One region of the Sphingopyxis sp. 10G20-10 genome, then DNA from elsewhere that is predicted to be linked to it. Evidence: predicted binding sites of a transcription regulator. Region 1 holds the regulator's gene; each other region holds the start of a gene.

The links. Region 1 encodes LexA, which represses DNA repair genes until DNA is damaged. Its sites were predicted from a motif close to GTTCCNCNCTTGTTCT; they were not measured.
Region 2: a site for LexA is predicted at 2,334-2,349, ahead of ACR3XE_RS01040 (Y-family DNA polymerase). Genes of this name have one in related genera too.
Region 3: a site for LexA is predicted at 2,407-2,422, ahead of recA (recombinase RecA). Genes of this name have one in related genera too.

What each region holds. Positions count from the first base shown of each region.
Region 1 is NZ_CP195117.1:2,108,355-2,112,577, forward strand. Features, by position in the region: gene moaC (cyclic pyranopterin monophosphate synthase MoaC) at 1-361, shown strand, start outside; gene ACR3XE_RS10280 (molybdopterin molybdotransferase MoeA) at 358-1,545, shown strand; gene lexA (transcriptional repressor LexA) at 1,651-2,331, shown strand; gene ACR3XE_RS10290 (ComEC/Rec2 family competence protein) at 2,285-4,033, opposite strand; gene ACR3XE_RS10295 (hypothetical protein) at 4,088-4,223, opposite strand, start outside.
Region 2 is NZ_CP195117.1:225,577-229,799, reverse strand. Features, by position in the region: gene ACR3XE_RS01050 (SOS response-associated peptidase) at 122-754, opposite strand; gene ACR3XE_RS01045 (hypothetical protein) at 812-1,063, opposite strand; gene ACR3XE_RS01040 (Y-family DNA polymerase) at 1,060-2,304, opposite strand; gene ACR3XE_RS01035 (SOS response-associated peptidase) at 2,426-3,043, shown strand; gene putA (bifunctional proline dehydrogenase/L-glutamate gamma-semialdehyde dehydrogenase PutA) at 3,700-4,223, shown strand, end outside.
Region 3 is NZ_CP195117.1:1,352,952-1,357,174, forward strand. Features, by position in the region: gene ACR3XE_RS06575 (hybrid sensor histidine kinase/response regulator) at 1-2,014, shown strand, start outside; gene ACR3XE_RS06580 (response regulator) at 2,007-2,366, shown strand; gene recA (recombinase RecA) at 2,498-3,583, shown strand; gene speB (agmatinase) at 3,802-4,223, shown strand, end outside.

The sequences.
Region 1 (4,223 bases):
GTCAGATGCACTAAAGGCCATTCGCAATGGAAATGCGCCCAAAGGTGACGTCATCTCGACCGCGCGTATCGCGGGGATTATGGCCGCAAAGCGCACAGCCGACCTGATCCCGCTTTGCCATCCGCTGGCGCTCACCAGCGTGACGGTCGATTTTACATGGGAAGAGGACGGCGTTGCGGTGCGCGCGACGGCGGCAACAACCGGACCGACCGGGGTCGAGATGGAGGCACTGACCGCCGTGTCGGTGACGCTGCTCACCCTCTATGACATGGCAAAGGCGCTCGACCGGGCGATGGTCATTGGTGACATTTGCCTGCTCGAAAAGAGCGGTGGCCGGTCGGGCGACTGGTCAGCACCATGAGCGCGCAGCTTCCGGTTGAGGAAGCTCAGGCGCGATTTCTGGCGCTAAAACCTCCGCTCGCTTCAGAAAATATCCCGCTATTCGAATCTGTTGGGCGCTTTCTTTCAGAAACAATCATAGCCCAGCGCGATCAGCCCACCGCGCCGATGTCGGCGATGGATGGCTTTGCGATCCGCTTTGCCGACCTACCCGGCCCGTGGGCTTTGGCAGGCGAAGTCGCCGCTGGCGCAGTTCCGTCACAAACACTGGCCAGCGGCGAAGCGATCCGCATCTTTACCGGCGCCATGCTGCCCGATGGCGCAGACACGGTCATGGTGCAAGAAGACACGGAAATACGCGGCGGCAGCATATTTTTGACCGGTGACGGTCCGGCAGAGCGCGGCCGCCATATTCGCGCGCGCGGCGGCGACTTTGCCGCTGGTGACAGGCTGCTTGAGCGCGGGACGCGGTTGACTGCGGGCGCTCTTGCCGCTGCGGCGATGAACGGCACCGGCCAAGTTGCGGTCGGCACACGCCCACGCGTGGCGATAGTCACCACCGGCGACGAACTGGTGCCGCCCGGCCACCCCCTCGCCTCCGGCCAGATTCCCGACAGCAATGGAGTCATGCTCGCCGCAATGCTCACCGCCGAGCCCGCGCTAATCACCCCGCCCTGTCATGTTCGTGATGATCGACAGGCTTTATCCAGTCTTTTAGATGAGTTAGCGCGACGTCACGACGTCATCGTTACCGTCGGTGGGGCATCGGTCGGCGTGCATGACCATGTGCGGGGCGCGATTACAGACGCGGGCGGCGCGATCGATTTCTGGAAGATCGCGATGCGCCCCGGCAAGCCGCTTCTCGCCGCGACGTTGAGCGATGCGGTCGTGCTGGGGCTACCCGGCAATCCATCATCGGCCTTCGTCACCGCGACACTGTTTCTGTTGCCATTGGTACGGCATCTAGCGGGGGCCGGTGATCCGCTCCCGCAAATCTACCAAGCGCCGCTGGCCACGCCGCTGGACGCTGGAGGCAGCCGTCGCGATTATCTGCGCGCTGTGGTGGCAAATGGAACAGTGTCGTTGCTGGCCAGCCAGGACAGCGGACAAACCCGTCCCTTGGCGGTGGCCAACGCGCTGGTGGTGCGGGAGATTGGCGCCGCCGCCACAGAGGCCGGAATGCCTGTCCCCTATATCGCGCTCTAACGCGCATTTGACGCAAGGGGATATACACCGCACGCTTGACAACCCCCTCTCTGTTCCACTATCGTTCCCCTTATGTCCGGCTTAGACCCCATTGGAGAATGATCGATGTTGACCGCCAAGCAGCATGAACTGCTCCACTTCATCCAGCAGCGTCTCGACGCTAGCGGGATTTCGCCTTCGTTCGAAGAAATGAAGGAGGCCTTGGGGCTGAAGTCAAAATCAGGGATTCACCGCTTGATCAGTGCGCTTGAAGAACGCGGATTTCTGCGCCGCTTGCCCAATCGCGCGCGCGCTTTGGAAGTCGTAAAATTGCCCGAAGGCGGCAAGGCGGCGCAAGGTTCGTCCGACAATGTTGTTCCACTGCGCAAGTCACCACCTGCGATGCAGCCGATTGCGGCCAATGATATTATCGAGGTGCCGCTGCACGGCAAAATCGCCGCCGGTGTGCCGATCGAGGCGTTTGAGGATCATAACAATCTGTCGGTTCCCGCCGCGCTGCTCGGCTCGGGCGAACATTATGCGTTGGAAGTATCGGGCGATTCGATGGTCGAAGCGGGAATTTTGGATGGCGACTATGCACTGATCCAGAAAGCCGACACGGCACGCGAGGGCGAAATTGTTGTCGCCTTGGTCGACGGGCAGGATGCCACGCTCAAATATTTCCGCCGCGAAGGCGCGATGGTCCGACTCGATCCCGCCAATGGCGCCTATGAACCGCAGCGCTACGCCGCGGACCGCGTCATGGTGCAAGGGCGCTTGTCGGGACTGCTTCGTCGTTACCACTAAGCGTGACGGGGCGACGCCAAGGATGCTCGTCTCCCGCGCGCAGCGCTGTCACGACGCGCGGGCCATCTAGGTAAAGTGCCAAACCGCCCGTTTGCGGCAGGCTGTCGCGATCAATCGTCAGCCAACGGGCGTGACATTCGTCGTGCAACCAGCGATCACTGACCACCACATCGGCGGCAGCGCAGGCCGCGGCCATATCTGTCCCCTCTATCTTTGCCGTGCCGCGTGAGGCCATGATGGTCAGGCTTTGCGATCCCCGGCCCTGTTGCCAGCGACAGAAATCGCGGTTGCATTCGGCTTTTGCCTGACCGGAAGCGGACAGGGCGACCAGTTTGCCATCGACGCCTGCTGCTTCGCCCAGACTGCCGCGAACATAGTCGCCCGCACGGTCGCGCAATAAGGCATAGCGGCCATCGTCCAGCTTTGCGGCAATATGGCGGCCGTCGTTGGTAATCAGCACATCAGGACGTGGCTGTGCGGTCAGGACCAGCGCACCCACCAGCATCGGCGCCAGCCCCGCCCAACGCCAGCGCGTGCGCCACAACAGCAACCAAAGCCCGCCGAGCACCGACAGTGCAAAACCATAGGCCGGAAACACCGGCAATGTCGCGACCGCGCCGGGCGCATCCGCCACCGCATGGGCGAGCACGAGCAAGCCGTTGAGCGCCTCCCCAGCCACCCACCAAAAGGGCGCGCCGATCCCGACGCTGTCGAACAATAACGCCAGCGCCTCCATCGGCATAATCACAAAGGTGGTGAGCGGGATCGCGATCACATTGGCAAGCGCGCCATAGAGGCCGGCCTTGTGAAAATGGAACAAGGCAATCGGCGCCAGAGTCAGCTCAATAACAAGGCCGGTAATCAACAGTCCGGCGATGGCGCGGCCCAAGCGCCACAGCCGAGGTTCTTCGCGGCGCGCAAGAAAAACGCGCATCGGCGGGCTTTCGTGCAGCGCAATAATCGCGGCGACGGCGGCAAAGCTCAATTGAAAACTGGGTCCGGCCAGCGATTCGGGACGCCACACCATAACGATTAACGCCCCCGCCGCGACCAGCCGCAACGTCAAGGCTTCACGCCCCATCATAAAGGCGGCAAGAACCAGCATGGCGGCGATGCACGATCGCAAGGTGGGCACCGCCATGCCTGTCAGCCATGTATAGCCAAGCCCTGCAATCGCGGCCCCGGCAGCGGCATAGAGAATGATCGAACCACGCAGAGCGAGCCGCTGGTTCAGCGCGAGCAAGCGCAACAAGAAAAACATCACAAAGCCGACCACCGCGGTAACATGAAGTCCGCTGATCGCCAGCAAATGTGCCAATCCGCTGCGCCGCATGGCGTTGGCATCATCATCGCTGATCGCGCCGCGATCCCCACTGACCAAAGCAGCGGCGATCCCGCCCGCCGACCCCGCAATTTGCGACTGGACATGCTGGCTGAGCCGAAGCCGCAACGGCGCAACCTCCTTGTCCGCTCCTTTGGCGCGGGTCGGACTGCCGAGAACGGTTCCGACCGCGCCAATCCCGTCGAACCAGGCCCGCTGCGCAAAATCATATCCACCGGGCAGGCTTGGCCCCGGCGGCGGCATCAACCGCGCCCGCACGCCTATCGCTTCGCCCGCCACCAAAGCGTCATGGCCATTAGTCCGCATGGTCAGCCGGACGCGCGGCGGGAGGTCTGGACGATTGTTCGGGCGCACGATCAACCGTTGCTGTCCACGCGCTGGCAGCGGCTCGACGCTTTCGATGCTGGCCGAAAACTAAGTCGTCACCGGATAAGCAACGACCGGCGCCGCAACCCAACTGGCACGCATCCAGATCAGCAGCAGCCCCGTCGCCAAGGAACCGCAGCCAATCGCAATGACGCGCCCAAGTCGCCGTTGCCAGCCGATGAGC
Region 2 (4,223 bases), 990 kb from region 1:
GCAACTCTGCCTAAAGCCTCATTTTGCGTTACGAGGGGTCTCTACGGGCATGTTAGGGGCTATCGGGATTTTAGCTATCTCAGCATGTTACGGGCGAACCTGAACCCGAGAATCTTTGGCTTCACCTCCAAAGAGCAGTTGTGCGATCAACCTCCAGTTGCGTAGCCGGATATTGTCGAACCAAGGCCATGGCGTCGTCGGCAGGCGCATGCAGCCATGCGTCCTGATCAGCAGCATGAAGTATAACCGGCATACGGTCATGCATGTCCCTAAGCTCCTTGGTCGCATCGACCATGACGCCGGTGAAGCAATCGCCCCATTCATCTGATGGACGCCATAACCCCGCCCATGCAGGTAGCTCCTGATCGGCCACGCTGATCCATGTGCGGGTCATCCGGCCCTTCTCCCCTTCGGCCTCGGCAAAAGCGGTAAAAGGGATGAGGCAACGCTGCGCAGGCGTCTCAAACCAATGTTTCCACATGCCGGTGCGCAACTTGTCATCGCGGGCGTTGTTGACGGGTCGCGGCTTGGCAACCTTCCCCTTCGCCTCGGCGCGTATACGCGCCTCTGCCAGAACCAGCGGAAATCCCCAGGTCATTTGTTGCACGATGCGCTCGCCGTCTTGCTCCCTGACCACCAAGCCGGGGTATTGGGGATAGACCTCAGCAGGCGCGTTTATGCCAGACGCGACCTTGGCGCGGAATGTCTTCGCCACTTCTGCGGCGCTGCGGTCGGCCAGATAGAGATTGCACATCAAGCAATGATGCGCGCTCACCCAAGAGAGTCAATCGTGACCAATCGATTAGCCCCCTCAGGCAATGCCGCCAACGAAGCCTGCCGTGTCATGATCGGCCGGCATGGCCATGCGCATGGTGCCATTGCACCCGCGCTGACGGCAGCGTGCGCGCCGTTCGACATCGCCGAGCGTGAGCCGCAGCGACCGTTTGCGTGCCAGAAGTTCCTCTCCGGTCAGCCAACGCAGATGGCCGCATTTCCGACAGGTCAGTTCGATGCGCTCACCCGGTTCAAGGTCGAGTATCTGGATATTGGTCCGCCAGTTCACCAGAAGTCCTCCCCGCTCGGAATACGGGTGAAGCTGATTTTGCCGCCGACATTGCCTCCCGGCGGCGGTTGCCAGAAGCCGACGCTGGCGACGGTCTTGCCATATTTTATATTCAGCCGGTCGAGCGCCATCCCCAGCCGCTCCCATCGTTGCCGTTCGCTGTCGTCATCCAATAGAAAATCTAGCTGGCGTGCATTGGCGGGGGTCAGATCACCTAGCGTGACGCCTACCCTCATGACCTTGGTCTTGCCGCTGGTTTTCGCCATCACACGGTCCCACAGCGTCATCAACGCACGCAGCACCGCCTGATCGTCGTTCACCTGCGGCAAGGTAATAATCTCGAACCAGCTGCGATCGAATCCTTGCAGCCAGAGTGACAGCGAGGCGCAATAATAGCCCGCACGACGCACCCGCCTTGCCGCCTTGACCAGCAACAGCCGCGATATGGTGCGGGCATCGCTTAGCGTCCGGGCATCGGGCGGCAACACGCGGGCATGACCAAACATGCCGCGCTCGGTTGGTGGGGCCTCTATGTCATAGCCATGCAGCGCATACCAAAGCCGCTCGCCGGTCACATTGCGCCAAAGCGCGCGGGCATGTTTGGGCTGCATGGCCAGAAACGCCGCCGTGTCGGTTATCCCCGCACGTATCAGCCGCTTTTCCATCCTGCGACCAATGCCCGGTATATCCTCCAGCGGAACGCGCAGCAGCGGCCCCGGCATATCGCCCGGTCGCCAGATCGTGAGGCCGTCGGGCTTTTGCGTGCCGCCCGCTATCTTGGCGAGGTGGCGGTTTGCGGCAAAGCCAATAGAACAGGTCACGGCAGCGCCGATATTATAGCGGATCGCGCGCTTGATCGCCGCTCCTATCGCCGCAGGGTCGGCGCGCTGATCCTCATCCAGTCGGCAAGACAGTTCATCAATCGACTTCACCTGATCGACCGGAACAACGGCGTTGATTTCCGACACCAGCGCATTGTGGGCGCGCCGGTATAGGTCGGGCTTTTGCGGAACCAGCACGATGTCGCGGCATATCCGCTGCGCTTCATCGACCATCATAATATTCTTCACGCCGCGCGCTTTGGCCTCGCGCGAACAGGCGATGATACAGCTTCGCCCGCCGACATAGGGCACGACGCCAACAGGCCGCCCGCGCAATGACGGGTCGCGCAACTGCTCGACCGACGCAAAGAAACCGTCAAAGTCCAAATAGAGGTGCTCAATGGTGGCTGGCTGTCGCATGGCTCGATTCGCAAAGGGAGCCTCTAAGTGGAACATAAGAGGAACATTGGTCAAGCGTCATGCGACAAGCGAATGGCGGCAGGTGCGTTGACAGACGAGCCAAGCGCGTCATCATCGCTGCATGTGCAATCTTTACGCCAACAAGAATAGCGCGCAGGAAATCGCCGATCATTTTCGGGCAAGCGTGCCGACCGGCATCAACGCCCCCGGCGAAACCTACCCCCAATATCCCGGCTTGGTCGTGCGCGAAGCAGACGGAAAACGCATCTTGCAGCAAATGACCTGGGGTTTCCCATTGCGCCTCAAATCGATGAAGCCGGACAGCAAGCCGAAGCCGGTCAACAATGCCCGCGATGACAAGCTGCGAAGCGGGATGTGGCGGCATTGGTTCGAGACACCGGCCCAGCGTTGCCTCATCCCCTTTTCCGCTTTTGCCGAAGCCGAAGGCCCAAAGGGCAAGATGACGCGCACGTGGATCAGCGTTGTTGATCAGGAAATAGTAGCTTGGGCCGGACTTTGGCGACCGACCGACGTGTGGGGCGATTGCTATACCGGCGTCATGGTCGATGCGACCAAAGAGCTATGGGATATTCACGACCGAATGCCGGTCATTTTGCACACCGACGATCACGATATATGGCTCAATGCGTCCGCTGATGAGGCGATGGCGCTCGTCACTCAATATCCCGCCGATAGATTGGCCGTCGAACGCACCAGCGAGGCGTGGCGGCGAGTTTAGAGCAGCGATCAGCTTGAGATGTCTATACCGCCTCTTGGGCCAGGAGGAAACTGTCCGGTATGCGGATCCGGCACAGTTATTCCGGCCATTCAGCAAACGACCCAATTGCTGTCATCGCGTTCGAACTATTCGATACACTCGCGACAAGCCGTCCAAGCGCGAATGACCGACATGAGGCGTGAAGCAATTATAGATGTGTTGCCGATTTAAAGAGTCCGGACCCAGTTTGCCGATCTTAATTTTCTGACATCCGTTTTGCGAGCGAAGCTCACAAAACGCTCTGATCGACATATATCCTGCGAATTTTGGACAAGCGCATCGAACATGGTCATGTCTTGCCTCCAGTTCCAATAAGTTTTGCCCTAAATACACAACCCATTGAAACAATTTGGAAGTTTCAGTATCAGTTTTGCTGAGAAAACGTTGAAAACCAGCCAATTACAGAAGCTTGGGAAGCTTCTGCTCTGCCATTGAGCTACACCCGCGCGGGAAGGGCGCATGGCATAGGGGTTGCGGGGGGTCAATTACCAAAGCACGGTCTGACGAACACAATGTCCTGACCAAGCAATATTGTTACCCGAATCCGCTAGCCGGGCTCTGCTGCAGTTGCTATGGAAAGGAGCCTTTATGGCCCTCCCTCTTCGAAAGCTTGCGCTATGTCCGATTTCGCCACTGATCGTGCGGCTATCCGCGCCCTTGCCCGTCGCAGCGAGGAGGTGATTGTTGCCGATCTGCGCGCCACATTAACGCGCGTTCCGGCATCGGTTGATGCGGTGACGCGGCGCGGGCTGGCGTTGATCCGCCATGCCAAGGCTGATGGTGAGCGCGAGACGCTCGTCGCCTCTCTGATGAATCGCTATCGGCTGTCGACCGAAGAGGGCGTGGTGCTGATGTGCCTCGCAGAGGCGCTGTTGCGGGTTCCAGACAATGCCACCGCCAACGCGCTGATCCGTGACAAAATTGCGGGGCGGGATTGGGCCGAAGAGGATGGCGCCGAAAGCCCGCTGATCGTGTCCCTGTCGTCGCGCGGGCTGTCGCTGGGATCGGCGACGCTGATGCTCGATGCGATCGGCAGCAAGGCCAAGCCGCTGACGCTGCTGAAAGCGATGGTCCGCCGCTCGGGCGAGCCGGTAATCCGTCAGGCGGCGCTCGCCGCGATGCGGCTTTTGGGTCAGCAATT
Region 3 (4,223 bases), 760 kb from region 1:
GAAAAATGCCGGTCGTGCGGCTTGGCGTGACGGCGAAGGTAGCGTCGACGATCTGGTGATGGGAACATTGCGTTTGCGGGCACAGGTCGTCCGCGCGGGGCAGGCCGAAGATTATCTGGTGTGGCGCTTTGCCTCTGAGGAACGGTTGGACCTTGCCACGGAGATTATCCGCCATCTGGACGGGCCGGCCGGGCTGACGCTGGGGCAAGCGGGGATTATGGCCGCATTGGTCAATACCGAAGGGCGGTTGCGGGTTGCCAACAGCGCCTTTCTGCTGCGTGCTTTGGGGGATGCTGCCGGTCCCTATGCCGGACGTGACATTGGCGCCATGCTGCGCCTTGACGACAATGGGGCCTTGTTTTTTGATCGCGAGGGCGAGAAAGCTCCGCCTGTCCGCTTGCTCCAGATCCCATTGGCCCCCGCCGATGCCAATGCGCCGGTGCTGATTGTCCTGATCGATGAAGCGACCGGCGCCGTGGAACGCGGAGCGGCCCAAAACTACGTCGAGACACTGGTGTCCATGCTGCCCTTTGGGCTGGCGATGGTCGATCGTGATGGTCGGTTCATTTATATGAACAAGGCGTTCGCGCGCGCCGCCGGCCAGTCCGATGACAAGCGTCCCCGCTATCCCGGCGACCTTGTCGTCGCTGAGGACAAGGGGCCGCTCTCTGACATGATTCGCCGCCACAGCGGGGGGCAGCAAGCGGGCGGCGACCTATCGATCCGGCTGACCGTTCAGCCCGATGATCCGGTGCCGATGCGGATCGTTGGTGTGCGCGGGCTGGGCGAAGCGACGGTGTTGCTGAGTTTGAAGGACAGCAGCGAGGAATCGCGGTTGAAGCGACAAGTGGCGCAAGCGTCAAAAATGCAGGCGGTGGGTCAGCTCGCGGGCGGCGTGGCGCACGACTTCAACAATATTTTGACGGCCGTTCTGGGCAGTTGCGACCTGATGCTGATGCGTCATACGCCGGGCGATGGCGATTATGACGATATTCAGCAAATTCGCAGTAACGCCAATCGTGCTGCCAGCCTGACCCGGCAGTTGCTGGCCTTTTCGCGTCAACAGACGTTGCGACCGCAAATCCTGCAATTGCCCGATGTGGTTTCAGAGGTCTCACATTTGCTCAAGCGGTTGCTCGGTGAACGGATCGAATTGTCGGTGCGGCACGGGCGTGACCTGGGCGCGGTGCGCGCCGATCCGGGGCAACTGGAGCAGGTGATTGTCAATCTGGCCGTAAACGCGCGCGATGCGATGCCGGGCGGTGGCACGCTGACCATCGAAACCTATATGGTGTCGGCTGCCGAAGTTCGCCGTATGAGCAATGAAATCATGCCGCCCGCCGATTATTGCGCGCTCAAGATCAGCGACACGGGGACGGGCATTCCTGCCGATGTGCTGCCCAAGGTGTTTGAACCCTTTTTTACCACCAAGGATGTGGGCAAGGGCACGGGCCTTGGCCTGTCCACAGTCTATGGAATCATCAAACAATCAGCGGGTTATATTTTCGCCGATACCAAGCCGGGGGAGGGGTCGTTTTTCACTATCTATCTGCCCGTCCATCGCTCCGAAACGGCCCCCGCCAAGCCGACGACCCTGCCGCCGCCCGAAAAGCGCAAGGAATGGGGCAGCGGGACGATCTTGCTGGTTGAGGATGAAGATATTGTCCGTGCCGTGGCCGAGCGCGCCCTCGTTCGCGCGGGCTATACTGTCATCACGGCCTCTCAAGGCGAAGAGGGGCTTGAGCGCTTTGCCGACAATGACAAGATTGACCTGATTATCAGCGACGTCGTGATGCCAACGATGGATGGTCCGGCGATGGTGCGGAAAATTCGCAGCGAGCGGCCCGACCTGCCGGTATTGTTTATGTCGGGCTATGCCGAGGAACAGTTACGCCAATCGATCAACATTGACGATGTGGCCTTTTTGCCCAAACCTTTCTCTGTGGTGCAATTGACCGAGGCGACGCTCGACACTCTAAATCGTGTGGCGCGTCGGATCGGTGATAATGGCTGAGGTCGGGAAAATTCTGATCGTCGAGGATGATGTGCTTATTGGCATGATGCTGGCCGATATGCTCGAGGCGTTGGGGTTTCCAGAGTCGGTGCAGGCGACGACGGTCGAAGATGCCGAGGTCGCGATTGCCCTCGGCCATATTTCGGCGGCGCTGATCGACATCAATCTGGGCGAACAAAAGGTCTGGCCGCTCGCCGATGTCTTGGCCGAAAGGCATATTCCCTTTGCGTTCACGACCGGTGGCGGCGATGTTATTCCGGCGGCGCATCAACAGCGGGGGCTGGTGTCCAAGCCGTTCCGGCTGGTCGAGATCGATTCGGTGCTGAAGGATCTGCTGGCCCGGACCGAATAAAACCAAGGGCGCGAATGATTAATGGCGTAAATCCAATAATGTTCCCCTCTTGTTCGCAGAGAACAAATGCTGTACACCGGTCTGGCGTTGCGATGCTTCGGGCTTCGCTTTAGAGCAGGAGGGGTACGGTTATGGCCGGTCAATTGTCACTCGTCGAAACGGGGAAATCAGTGAATAGCATGGACAGACAAAAGGCGCTCGACGCCGCGCTCGCGCAGATAGATCGCGCCTTTGGTAAAGGCTCGGTGATGAAATTGGGGTCGAAGGAAGCGATGCAGGTCGAATCGATTTCGACCGGATCGCTGGGGCTCGATATTGCGCTGGGCGTTGGCGGATTACCGCGTGGCCGCGTGATCGAAATTTACGGGCCTGAAAGCTCGGGTAAAACGACGCTGGCCTTGCACGCCATTGCCGAAGCGCAAAAAACCGGCGGAACCGCGGCCTTTGTCGATGCCGAACATGCACTCGACCCGGTCTATGCCCGCAAGCTCGGAGTCAATATTGACGAGCTTATCGTGTCACAGCCCGATACTGGCGAACAGGCGCTGGAGATTGTCGATACGCTGGTGCGATCAAACGCGATTGACATATTGGTGATCGATTCGGTCGCCGCGCTGGTGCCGCGCGCCGAAATCGAAGGCGAAATGGGCGACAGCCATGTCGGCCTGCAGGCGCGGTTGATGTCGCAATCGCTGCGCAAGCTGACCGGTTCGATAAGCCGTTCGCGCTGCATGGTCATTTTCATCAACCAGCTGCGGATGAAAATTGGCGTGATGTACGGCAACCCCGAAACCACGACCGGGGGCAACGCACTGAAATTCTATGCCAGCGTCCGGCTCGATATTCGTCGTACCGGCCAGATCAAGAATGGCGATGATATTGTCGGCAACTCGACGCGTGTCAAAGTGGTCAAGAATAAGGTCGCGCCACCGTTCAAGCAGGTCGAATTCGACATCATGTACGGGCAGGGTATCTCGAAAATTGGCGAGATTTTGGACCTTGGTGTCAAGGCGGGGCTTGTCGAGAAATCGGGTGCCTGGTTCAGCTATGACTCGATCCGCATCGGTCAGGGCCGCGAAAATTCCAAGAATTTCCTCAAGGAAAATCCCGAACTGATGGAGCGGCTGGAACAGGCGATCCGCGGCCGTACCGATGAAGTGGCCGAGGAGATGATGACCGGGCCGGACGATAGCAGCGATAACGACGACGATAAATAATTGCCTCGACGCGTCCTCCTTGTTGGTGGCGCGGAACGATATCGGGACACCTTGCGTCCTGAACGATGGCTGGCATCTGCCCCTCTCACCATGGCCTCTGGCTATGGTCCCGGTGTCAGCCATCGCCTAGTCGGTATAGTAGATAGGCGTTTTTACGAGGGATTGGCTTAGATGCTGGTGCCCCTTGTTGCGCGTAACCAGGCCGCATACAACGCCCTATGTCTTCGATCCGCCTGTTTGGCTTACCCACCGATGTGAATAGCTCTTTTGAACGCGGCGCTGCGGGTGGCCCCGCCGCCATTCGCGCCGCGCTGTGGAGTGATCGCGGTAATTTGGCGAGCGAAAGCGGGCTCGAAATCGGACGCGACATTGCCTTTGTCGATGATGGCGATCTGCCACTCACCGAAGATGTGGCGTCGGACGACGCCGCAATTGGCCGCCATGTCGCTATGCTGCTTGAAAGCGGCGAAGTGCCGCTTGCGCTGGGCGGCGACCATGCCGTGAGCCTCCCGCTTGTCGAGGCCGTCGCGAACCGTTTCGGCGCGCTTAACATCCTACATTTCGATGCACACCCCGATCTCTATGATGATTTTGAAGGCAATCCGCGCAGCCATGCTTCGCCCTTTGCCCGCATTTGTGA